Methylomonas sp. 11b: one gene and its partner. The protein of the gene in region 1 interacts with the protein of each later gene in a pairwise test. Links are inferred from orthologs where the notes say so. Each region holds a gene or a part of one and is shown on either strand. Other genes may lie near its edges.

Evidence for each region. Proteins that work in one complex are often made in the same cells at the same time.
Region 2: the proteins of dnaE (region 1) and holA interact in binary tests that used the Escherichia coli proteins (3 or more experiments, as listed by UniProt). The link is inferred for Methylomonas sp. 11b from one-to-one orthologs.

Annotation. Positions count from the first base shown.
Region 1 is NZ_KI911557.1:5,078,634-5,083,655, forward strand. The notes cover bases 265-4,260. They hold dnaE (DNA polymerase III subunit alpha), read left to right. Parts: upstream 265-571; coding sequence 572-4,060; downstream 4,061-4,260. Other genes in these bases: rnhB (ribonuclease HII), read left to right, coding at 265-565. Also shown: more of rnhB, read left to right, coding at 1-264; METH11B_RS29320 (hypothetical protein), read left to right, coding at 4,680-5,022. UniProt on the Escherichia coli protein: DNA polymerase III is a complex, multichain enzyme responsible for most of the replicative synthesis in bacteria. This DNA polymerase also exhibits 3' to 5' exonuclease activity. The alpha chain is the DNA polymerase catalytic subunit.
Region 2 is NZ_KI911557.1:1,639,490-1,643,088, forward strand. The notes cover bases 816-3,599. They hold holA (DNA polymerase III subunit delta), read right to left. Parts: upstream 2,823-3,599; coding sequence 1,809-2,822; downstream 816-1,808. Other genes in these bases: pepA (flocculation-associated PEP-CTERM protein PepA), read left to right, coding at 924-1,736; METH11B_RS0107750 (LPS-assembly lipoprotein LptE), read right to left, coding at 2,825-3,328; leuS (leucine--tRNA ligase), read right to left, coding at 3,351-3,599. Outside these bases: cysK (cysteine synthase A), read right to left, coding at 1-622. UniProt on the Escherichia coli protein: Part of the beta sliding clamp loading complex, which hydrolyzes ATP to load the beta clamp onto primed DNA to form the DNA replication pre-initiation complex.

The sequences.
Region 1 (5,022 bases):
CACCCCACGCATAGCCGGTATCGACGAAGTTGGCCGCGGCTGCATAGTCGGCCCGGTGGTTGCCGCTGCCGTGATTCTCGATTCTGCCAAACCGATTCCCGGATTGACCGACTCTAAAAAGCTCACCGAAAAGAAACGCAAGTTGCTGGCCGAACAGATCAAGGCCAACGCCTTATGCTGGGCCGTTGCCCGCGCCGAAGCCAGTGAAATCGACGATATCAACATTCTGCAAGCCACAATGGTAGCGATGCAAAGAGCTGTGTCGCAATTGAACTATCGCCCGGATTGGGTCAAGGTGGACGGCAATCGTTTGCCAATATTGGATATACCTGGCGAAGCTATCGTGCAAGGCGATTTATTGGTCGAGGAAATTTCCGCCGCTTCGATATTAGCCAAAGTCGCCCGCGATGAGGAAATGCAGACGCTGGATAGGCTGTATCCCGGCTATTCTTTTGCTATCCACAAAGGCTATCCTACCCAGCAGCATTTGGCGGCATTAGCGCAGCTTGGGATCACCCCGCAGCATCGAAAATCGTTTGCCCCTGTTAAAAAGTATCTTGTTTAAACAGCCATGACGCCGAGTTTCGTTCATCTTCGTATTCATACCGAGTTCTCGCTAGTTGACGGTATCGTCAGAATTAAGCCGTTGGTGAAGAAACTGGCTGAGTATCAAATGCCGGCTGCTGCGATTACCGAACAGAGCAATTTGTTCTCGCTGGTTAAATTCTATAAAGCAGCGCAAGGTGCCGGCATCAAACCCTTGATCGGCGCCGATGTGCTGATTTTCAACCCCGACGAACCGGCCTCGCCGTTTCGTTTGACCATGTTGGCGCGCAATAAAAAAGGCTACGTTACACTGACCGAGCTGATTTCCCGAGGCTACCAGGAAGGGCAGCATCAAGGGATTCCAATGTTGCAGAAAGACTGGATTGCCGAGAATCATGAGGGTTTGATCGTGTTATCGGGAGCGATGGACGGCGATGTCGGTCAGGCCTTGTTGGCGGAGAATGCCGAGCAAGCCAAACGTTGTGCCGAATATTGGCGGGATTTGTTCGAAGACAGTTTTTACCTGGAATTGCAGCGGCTCGGTAAAGCGGACGAGGAGCGTTACATCAAATTAGCGGCGGATTTGGCTTCCGAGTTAGATTTGCCGGTGGTTGCCACCAACGATGTGCGATTTATCAGCAAAAATGATTTCGACGCCCATGAAGTGCGGGTTTGCATTCATCAGGGGCGGGTGCTGGACGATAGCCGCCGGCCGAAAAACTATACCGCTCAACAATATTTACGCACTGCCGAGGAAATGGCGGAATTGTTCGCCGACATTCCGGAGGCCTTAGCCAATAGCGTGGAAATTGCCAAACGCTGCAATGTCGAGCTGACGCTTGGCGAAAACTATTTGCCCGATTTTCCGGTCCCCGAAGGCATGACTCTGGACGAGTATTTTAAACAAGCCTCTCGGCAAGGCCTGGAAGAACGCTTGATCCAGTATCCGCCGATAGGCAAGGCCAGCTTCGCGGAGAACCGCAAAGTCTATGACGAACGCTTGGAAGTCGAGCTGAACGTGATCACCCAAATGGGTTTTCCCGGCTATTTCATGATTGTCGCCGACTTTATTCAGTGGGCCAAGAACAATGCGATACCGGTGGGGCCGGGGCGGGGCTCCGGTGCCGGTTCCTTGGTGGCGTACGCATTGAAGATTACCGATCTGGATCCGATCGAATTCGATTTGCTGTTTGAGCGGTTTTTGAATCCGGAACGGGTATCGATGCCGGATTTTGATATCGACTTTTGCATGGAGCGCCGAGACGAGGTGATCGACTATGTAGCTCGCCATTATGGCCGCGATCACGTGTCACAGATTATCACCTACGGCTCGATGGCGGCCAAGGCGGTGATTCGCGACGTGGGGCGGGTGATGGGGCATGCCTACGGCTTCGTGGATAGGTTGGCAAAACTGATCCCATTTGAAATCGGCATGACCCTGGACAAAGCCCTGCAAGACAGTGCCGAATTGAAGGCATTGTACGATACCGAGGAAGAGGTCAAGTCGCTGATCGATATGGCGCGTTCGCTGGAAGGGATTTCCCGTAACGCCGGTAAACATGCCGGTGGCGTGGTGATTTCGCCGACCAAGCTAACCGATTTCAGCCCCTTGTATTGTGAACAGGGCGGCGGCAACCTGGTGACGCAGTTCGATAAGGACGATGTCGAAGCGGTTGGCTTGGTCAAATTCGACTTCCTGGGTTTGCGCACGCTGACGATTATCGATTGGGCGCTGCAAACCATCAATCGCCAGCGCGCGCAACGTGGCGAAGAGCCGGTCGATATTTCCCAGATTCCGCGCGACGACCTGCCTAGTTACGAATTATTAAAGAACGCCCAGACCACGGCCGTGTTTCAGCTGGAGTCGCGCGGTATGAAGGAGCTGATCAAAAAACTGAAACCGGATTGCTTTGACGACATCATCGCGCTGGTGGCTTTATTCCGTCCCGGACCGTTGGAATCGGGCATGGTCGACGACTATATCAATGTCAAACACGGTGCCAAGGCCGAATACGCTCATCCCTTGCTGGAGCCGATTCTAAAACCTACCAATGGCGTTATTCTGTATCAGGAGCAGGTGATGCAGATTGCTCGGGAATTGGCCAGTTACACCTTGGGCGGCGCCGATATGTTGCGGCGGGCGATGGGTAAGAAAAAGCCGGAGGAAATGGCAAAAGAGCGGGAAAAATTCATGTCGGGCGCGGTGGCAAACCAGATAGACGCAGCCATCGCGACATACGTTTTCGACCTGATGGAGAAATTCGCCGGCTACGGTTTCAACAAGTCGCATTCGGCGGCCTACGCTTTGGTTGCTTATCAAACCGCCTGGTTGAAGGCACATTTTCCGGCCGCGTTCATGGCGGCGGTAATGTCCTCGGATATGGATAACACCGATAAAGTGGTGGTGTTGATCGACGAATGCCGGGAAATGAAGCTGGAGATCTGCCCGCCGGACATTAATGTTTCCGACTTTCGTTTTACGGTAAACGACCAGGGGCAGATTGTTTACGGTATCGGTGCGATCAAGGGTGTCGGCGAAAATGCAATTGAAGATCTGTTAAAAGAGCGGGCCGCCAACGGAGCGTTTGCGGGTTTGTACGATCTGTGCAAGCGTGTCGATTTACGCAAGGTCAATCGCCGGGTTCTGGAAGCATTGATCAGAGCCGGAGCGCTGGATACTATCGATCCAAATCGCGCGGCGCATCTCGCCGAATTGACCACAGCGCTGCGAGTTGCCGAACAACACGGAAAAATGGCGCTGGCCGGTCAAAACGATCTATTCGGTCTGGCGGTGCAAGTGGAAGTGAGCGACGGTGAAGCGGAAGCTTATTCCACCGTGGTCGAGCCTTGGACCGAAAAAGAAAAGCTGGAAGCGGAAAAGCAAACTTTGGGTCTGTTTCTAACAGGTCATCCTATCGCCGAATATCTGCCGGAATTGAAGCATATTACCCACGGTTCGCTCGCCAGTCTGGAAGTCGATGCCGGCCGCTCCAGAGGCAAAATGGAAGCGCGTGTTGCCGGCTTGATCGTGGAAATGCGTACCCGGCAAACCAAGCAGGGCAAGATGATGGGTTTTGCAACGCTGGACGACCGTACCGGCCGGCTGGAAGTGGCGGCCTTCAGCAATATTTACGACAAATATCGCAACCTGCTCAGCAAAGACACAATCCTGATTGCCGAAGGCTCATTGGCAATGGACGACTTTACCAACAGTCTGAGGATGACTGCCGAGAAGCTCTACAGCATGGAAGAAGCGCGCGAGTTATATGCCCGCGGAATTACATTGACGATAGACCTGGCCAATGGCGACCTGCCGCCGGGTTGGCTGGCAAGCCTACAGACCACACTAACGCCATTCTGCGGCGGCCAATGTCCGATCCAAATCGAGTATCGCACTGCCACCGACAAAGCCACCCTGCAATTGGGTGACGACTGGCGCGTACGTCCGAGCGATGAACTCCTGATCCGCCTGCGGCGCTTGCTGTCTAACGTAACGGTGCTGGTCAGGTACTGACCTGGCGTCTAAGGGCGCTGCATTTCTGTTTGCTGAGGGGATGGGCTGAGTTCGGCCACAACCCGACCGTAGGGGCACCATCCAATTTAATTAGTTAAGGCATCCTGTGACCCAGCCGAATGTCCGGTATTCGGCGAGCAAATTGGCATTATCACTGCACTACTACGGCCAATGGACTGCCGGTTGGAGCGGCTTTCCAATTTCAATGATTAATACATCGTTTTATCTCGTCGAATGGTCGGTATTGGGTGAAAAATTGCTAATATTGCGACCTAACTGTGCAAAACGCAGGTCTTGGTATAATTTGCGTCAGGATTTATTGATTGGAGCCAGTTGATGAATAGATTCATTAAAAGCGGTTGTTGCACCTAGACCGCCTTGCTGCCAGAGAGTTTGGGCGACTATTTCATCGAGATCAATCCTGTATGAGTATTTGATGTTTTATTGATGAATTGGATCTTAATCAACTCGGTTTTTAGGGGGCAATCGGATGACTGGCAGACCAACCTATCACCCTGCAGTTCTATTGAATATTTCGATCGAACTTCTTCGCTTGAATTCTTTATTCCAAAGACATGCTAACTTTTTGTAAGCCACTCATTTTGCTATAAGGTCATCAATGTCAGAACTACTATATTTTTTAAACAAATACTTTGTCAATACTACTCTAGAGGCATTTATTTTGTTTGTGGTAATTCCCGGCTTACTTTATTACTTGAGACAAACTCAAAAATGGGACATTGCACTGCAAATGTGCACATTGGTGCTAGATGATCTTGATGACTTTAGTCATTTAGAAAAAATATCATCCCAAGCTGTCACATTTAAAAATTTGAAATTAGATAGAGATATAAGGCTTTCAAAAATTTCTTGCTACAGAGACTATTTTGGCTCGCGTGAAGCAAATATTATTAATATATCACATTTCAGTGATAAAGAACTTCGCAATGATATACTCACGA
Region 2 (3,599 bases), 3.4 Mb from region 1 along the record:
CCGGCTCGACAGCGACACTGAGTACCGGCCTACCGCAATGTTTTTTCAGATAACGCGACACACCGGTAATCGTACCGCCGGTGCCGACGCCTGCTACAAATATATCGATCTTACCACCGCAGTCCCGCCAAATTTCCGGGCCGGTAGTTTGTTCGTGTATCGCCGGATTAGCCGGGTTTTTAAATTGTTCCAGCAATAGATAATGCTCAGGGTCGGCCGCGGCGATGGCCTCAGCCTTTTCCACTGCCGCGCGCATACCCAGCGCGCCATCGGTCAGCAGCAGGTTCGCGCCATACGCCAATAATAATGTGCGGCGCTCCTGGCTCATGTTGTCCGGCATCGTTAACGTGATGGGTATGCCACGCGCGGCAGCCACCGCAGCCAACGCAATACCGGAATTACCGCTGGTGGCTTCCAGTAAAGTTGTACCTGCCGTTAATAAGCCTTGACGCTCAGCGGCCCAGACCATAGACGCACCGACCCGACATTTCACCGAATAGGACGGATTGCGGCCTTCAATTTTCACCAGCAGCGTCGCGTTCAATCCTTGGCTGATATGGTTGATCCGCACCAAAGGCGTTCGGCCTATCGACTGTGAATTATCTGAGTACCAAGCGGGCATGGCGGGTTTCCTGTGGAATACCGGATTTACTCTGTGTAAGAAAAATGACCCGACCTATTGTGCCGGATTCTAAAACCACTCGCTGACGGCCTTTCCTTGAAAGGCTGTCCCAGCAGCAGGCCGATTTTTATTCACCTCTCAACTAGTTTTATTGCATAAAACCTGCGGCGCACCGCTTGTAATCCGTATTCTTCCAACGATCAAACGGTGTAATAGAATGGTTATTTGAATTGAATAACAAAAACAGGTATAAGCCTCTAATGAGGGGGAGTAATTTTTTATTTTTTGAGGTTGTTTAAATATGAATATTTTCACAAATCGTTTAAAGCAAACCATGCTTCTGGCTGCGGGATTAAGCTTGGTGGCTCCTGTTTCAATGGCGAGTACATGGGCCGGAACGGCGAATTATACAGCCGCGCCTGACGCTACTGGCGACGAAGCGATAGTAGGCCCATTTGATACTTACGATTTTGGTTCAGGCATTACCTTAGTGCAATTTACCAGTGCAAACACCTTTACTGCTTATTTCCAAACTATGGTGGATGGTCATTTCCTGAACAATGCCGGCATCAATGTACCAGAATTGAATATCTCCGGCGCGGGTTCGGGTTTTGAATTGACTGTGGCTGCGACCCTGAACGGGACCTACAGTAATTTCTCAGGTTTCCAATCCTTCAGCTTCTCGGGCGGAGCAGTTAACCTGTATTTTGACACGACACCCGATTACAGTTTTACGGGCGATAGCGGCTTCAACAACGGAGCTGCAATTTTATCCGGCACCGTAACCGGCGGTTCCGGGGTCATATCGCCAGCAGGCGTAGGCGCCGAGCAACTGGATTTAAATTTTTCCGGTATTTTTGGTAGCTACGATTCCAACGTCTACACCCCAGGCATAACCGGCGGCCACTCAATTTTTTCGATCAATTTGAACAATTCATCTTTGCTGTCGGGAATTAATAGCGTTTTGGGCCAAAACAAAAGCACCGGCGTACTTGCTGCCGTAGATGGCTCGATCCAATTGACAGCAGTACCTGTACCTGCTGCTGTGTGGCTGTTTGGCACGGGCCTGATCGGCTTGATGACTGCGGGCAAACGTAAAACTTTCGCTACTTAAGCTCTAAGTACATCGAATTCGTCGCCCAAGCAATAGTAGCGCTGGGGCGACGAATTGATTCTGGATCGGCACCTAAAGCAGTAACCTCTTCGAAAACAACAAACAAATCCTAAACAAGCCCTCCCATTCGTCGCCGGTAATCTGGCCTTTGATTTGGCAATCTACGTTGGCGCTGGCTTGCAAAATATCCTGCAATTCCTTGCTCTTCAACCTCTGCAAGGCCTCATGCACCAACTGCTTGCGCTTGTCCCATATCTGATATTTTTTATAGAGAACTTCTGGGTTGCCGCCGCGTTTCAATTCCGTCTTGATATTAACCAGCGTTCGCGCTTCGCGGCTAATAGCCCACAGTACCACCGGCGCCGCGACGCCTTCCGCTTTGAGCCCGGCGAGAATTTTAACCGCTCGATTCACCTTGCCCGACAACAAAGCATCCATCAATTTAAACACGTCGAAGCGAGCGCTGTCAGCCACATCGTCCTCAACCATGGATTTGTTGATACGATTAGCCCCATGCAAGATATACAGTTTTTCAAGCTCCTGGGCCGCGGCCAGCAAGTTGCCCTCGACTCGCACTGCCAGACTTTTTAGCGCATCCGCTTCCAAATGCATGCCCTTCCGCTCCGCCCTGCGCTGCAACCACTGCAACAACTCCGGTCCTTGTAACGGCCAGACCTGCACGATGCACGCAACTTTATCCAAGGCCTGAAACCATTGCGACTTCTGCGCCGCACTATCCAGCTTACCGGCCGTGATTAGCAATATTGTATCGTTGGGCGGACGCTGACAATACGCGCTTAGGGCTTTACTGCCTTCCAAACCCGGCTTGCCGGAAGGCAAGCGCAAATCGATGAGCTTTTTGTCAGAAAAGATGGAAAGTGATTCGGCTTCTAGGGTCAATTGCGGCCACTCGTTGCCGGTATCGATAGCAATGACCTCGCGAGTGGAAAAACCAGCCTCGCGCGCCGCGCGCCGAATGTCGTCCGCTGCTTCGCCAAGTTGTAAAGGCTCATCACCACTAACCAGATAAACCGGTACCAGCTCTTTGTGTAAGGCGGCAGTTAACTGGTCAAGCTTTAGGCGCATACTTATTTTTTCTGCGTATCGACGGCTATCCTGGCTCTGGCTAATATCATCCGCGCCACTTGTTTATAGATTTCGTTGCGAATCAATTGTTCTTCGTTGCCTTTCGCCAGCACCGCGGTTTGGTCGTTGAAAAACTCCCTGGAAATTTCGATCACTTGCTCGTCCATCAGCGCATTTTCCTTACTGTCGAAAAATTGAAAGCGCAGATAATATTCCAGTTCGGATTCGCTGGATTTACCAGTTGAGCCGATGGTCAGTACCCGGTTACGCATGTCTTCCCGTAGCACCTTGACCACCACGCCGGCATCGTTGGGGGAGCCGACGATTTTGCCTTTCGAAGCCTTCATGATGGCTTGCAGTTCGCCCTGTAAGGGCACGGAGGCGCCAAACACATACATGTTTTTCAGCACTTCCGGCATCTCTATCGAGCCACGTAGATGGTATCCGCAGCCAACCAGCAGCACCAATACCCCGGCCAAGACCATTCGGCTCAAGTGATTCATCATCTGATTCTCGAAAATCCAGCGTTTAAACAACGATATTCACCAGTTTTTGCGGCACTACAATCAGCTTTTTCACCGGCTTACCTTCCAGATAACGCTGCACGTTCTCGTCAGCCAGAGCCAGCGCTTCGACTTGCTCTTTGGAAGCCGTCGCCGCTACCGATAATTTCCCGCGCAACTTGCCATTGACCTGCACCACCATTTCGATAGCATCCTGCTGTAACGCCGATTCATCAATAACCGGCCATGCCGCCACCACGATGTCATCGTTGTG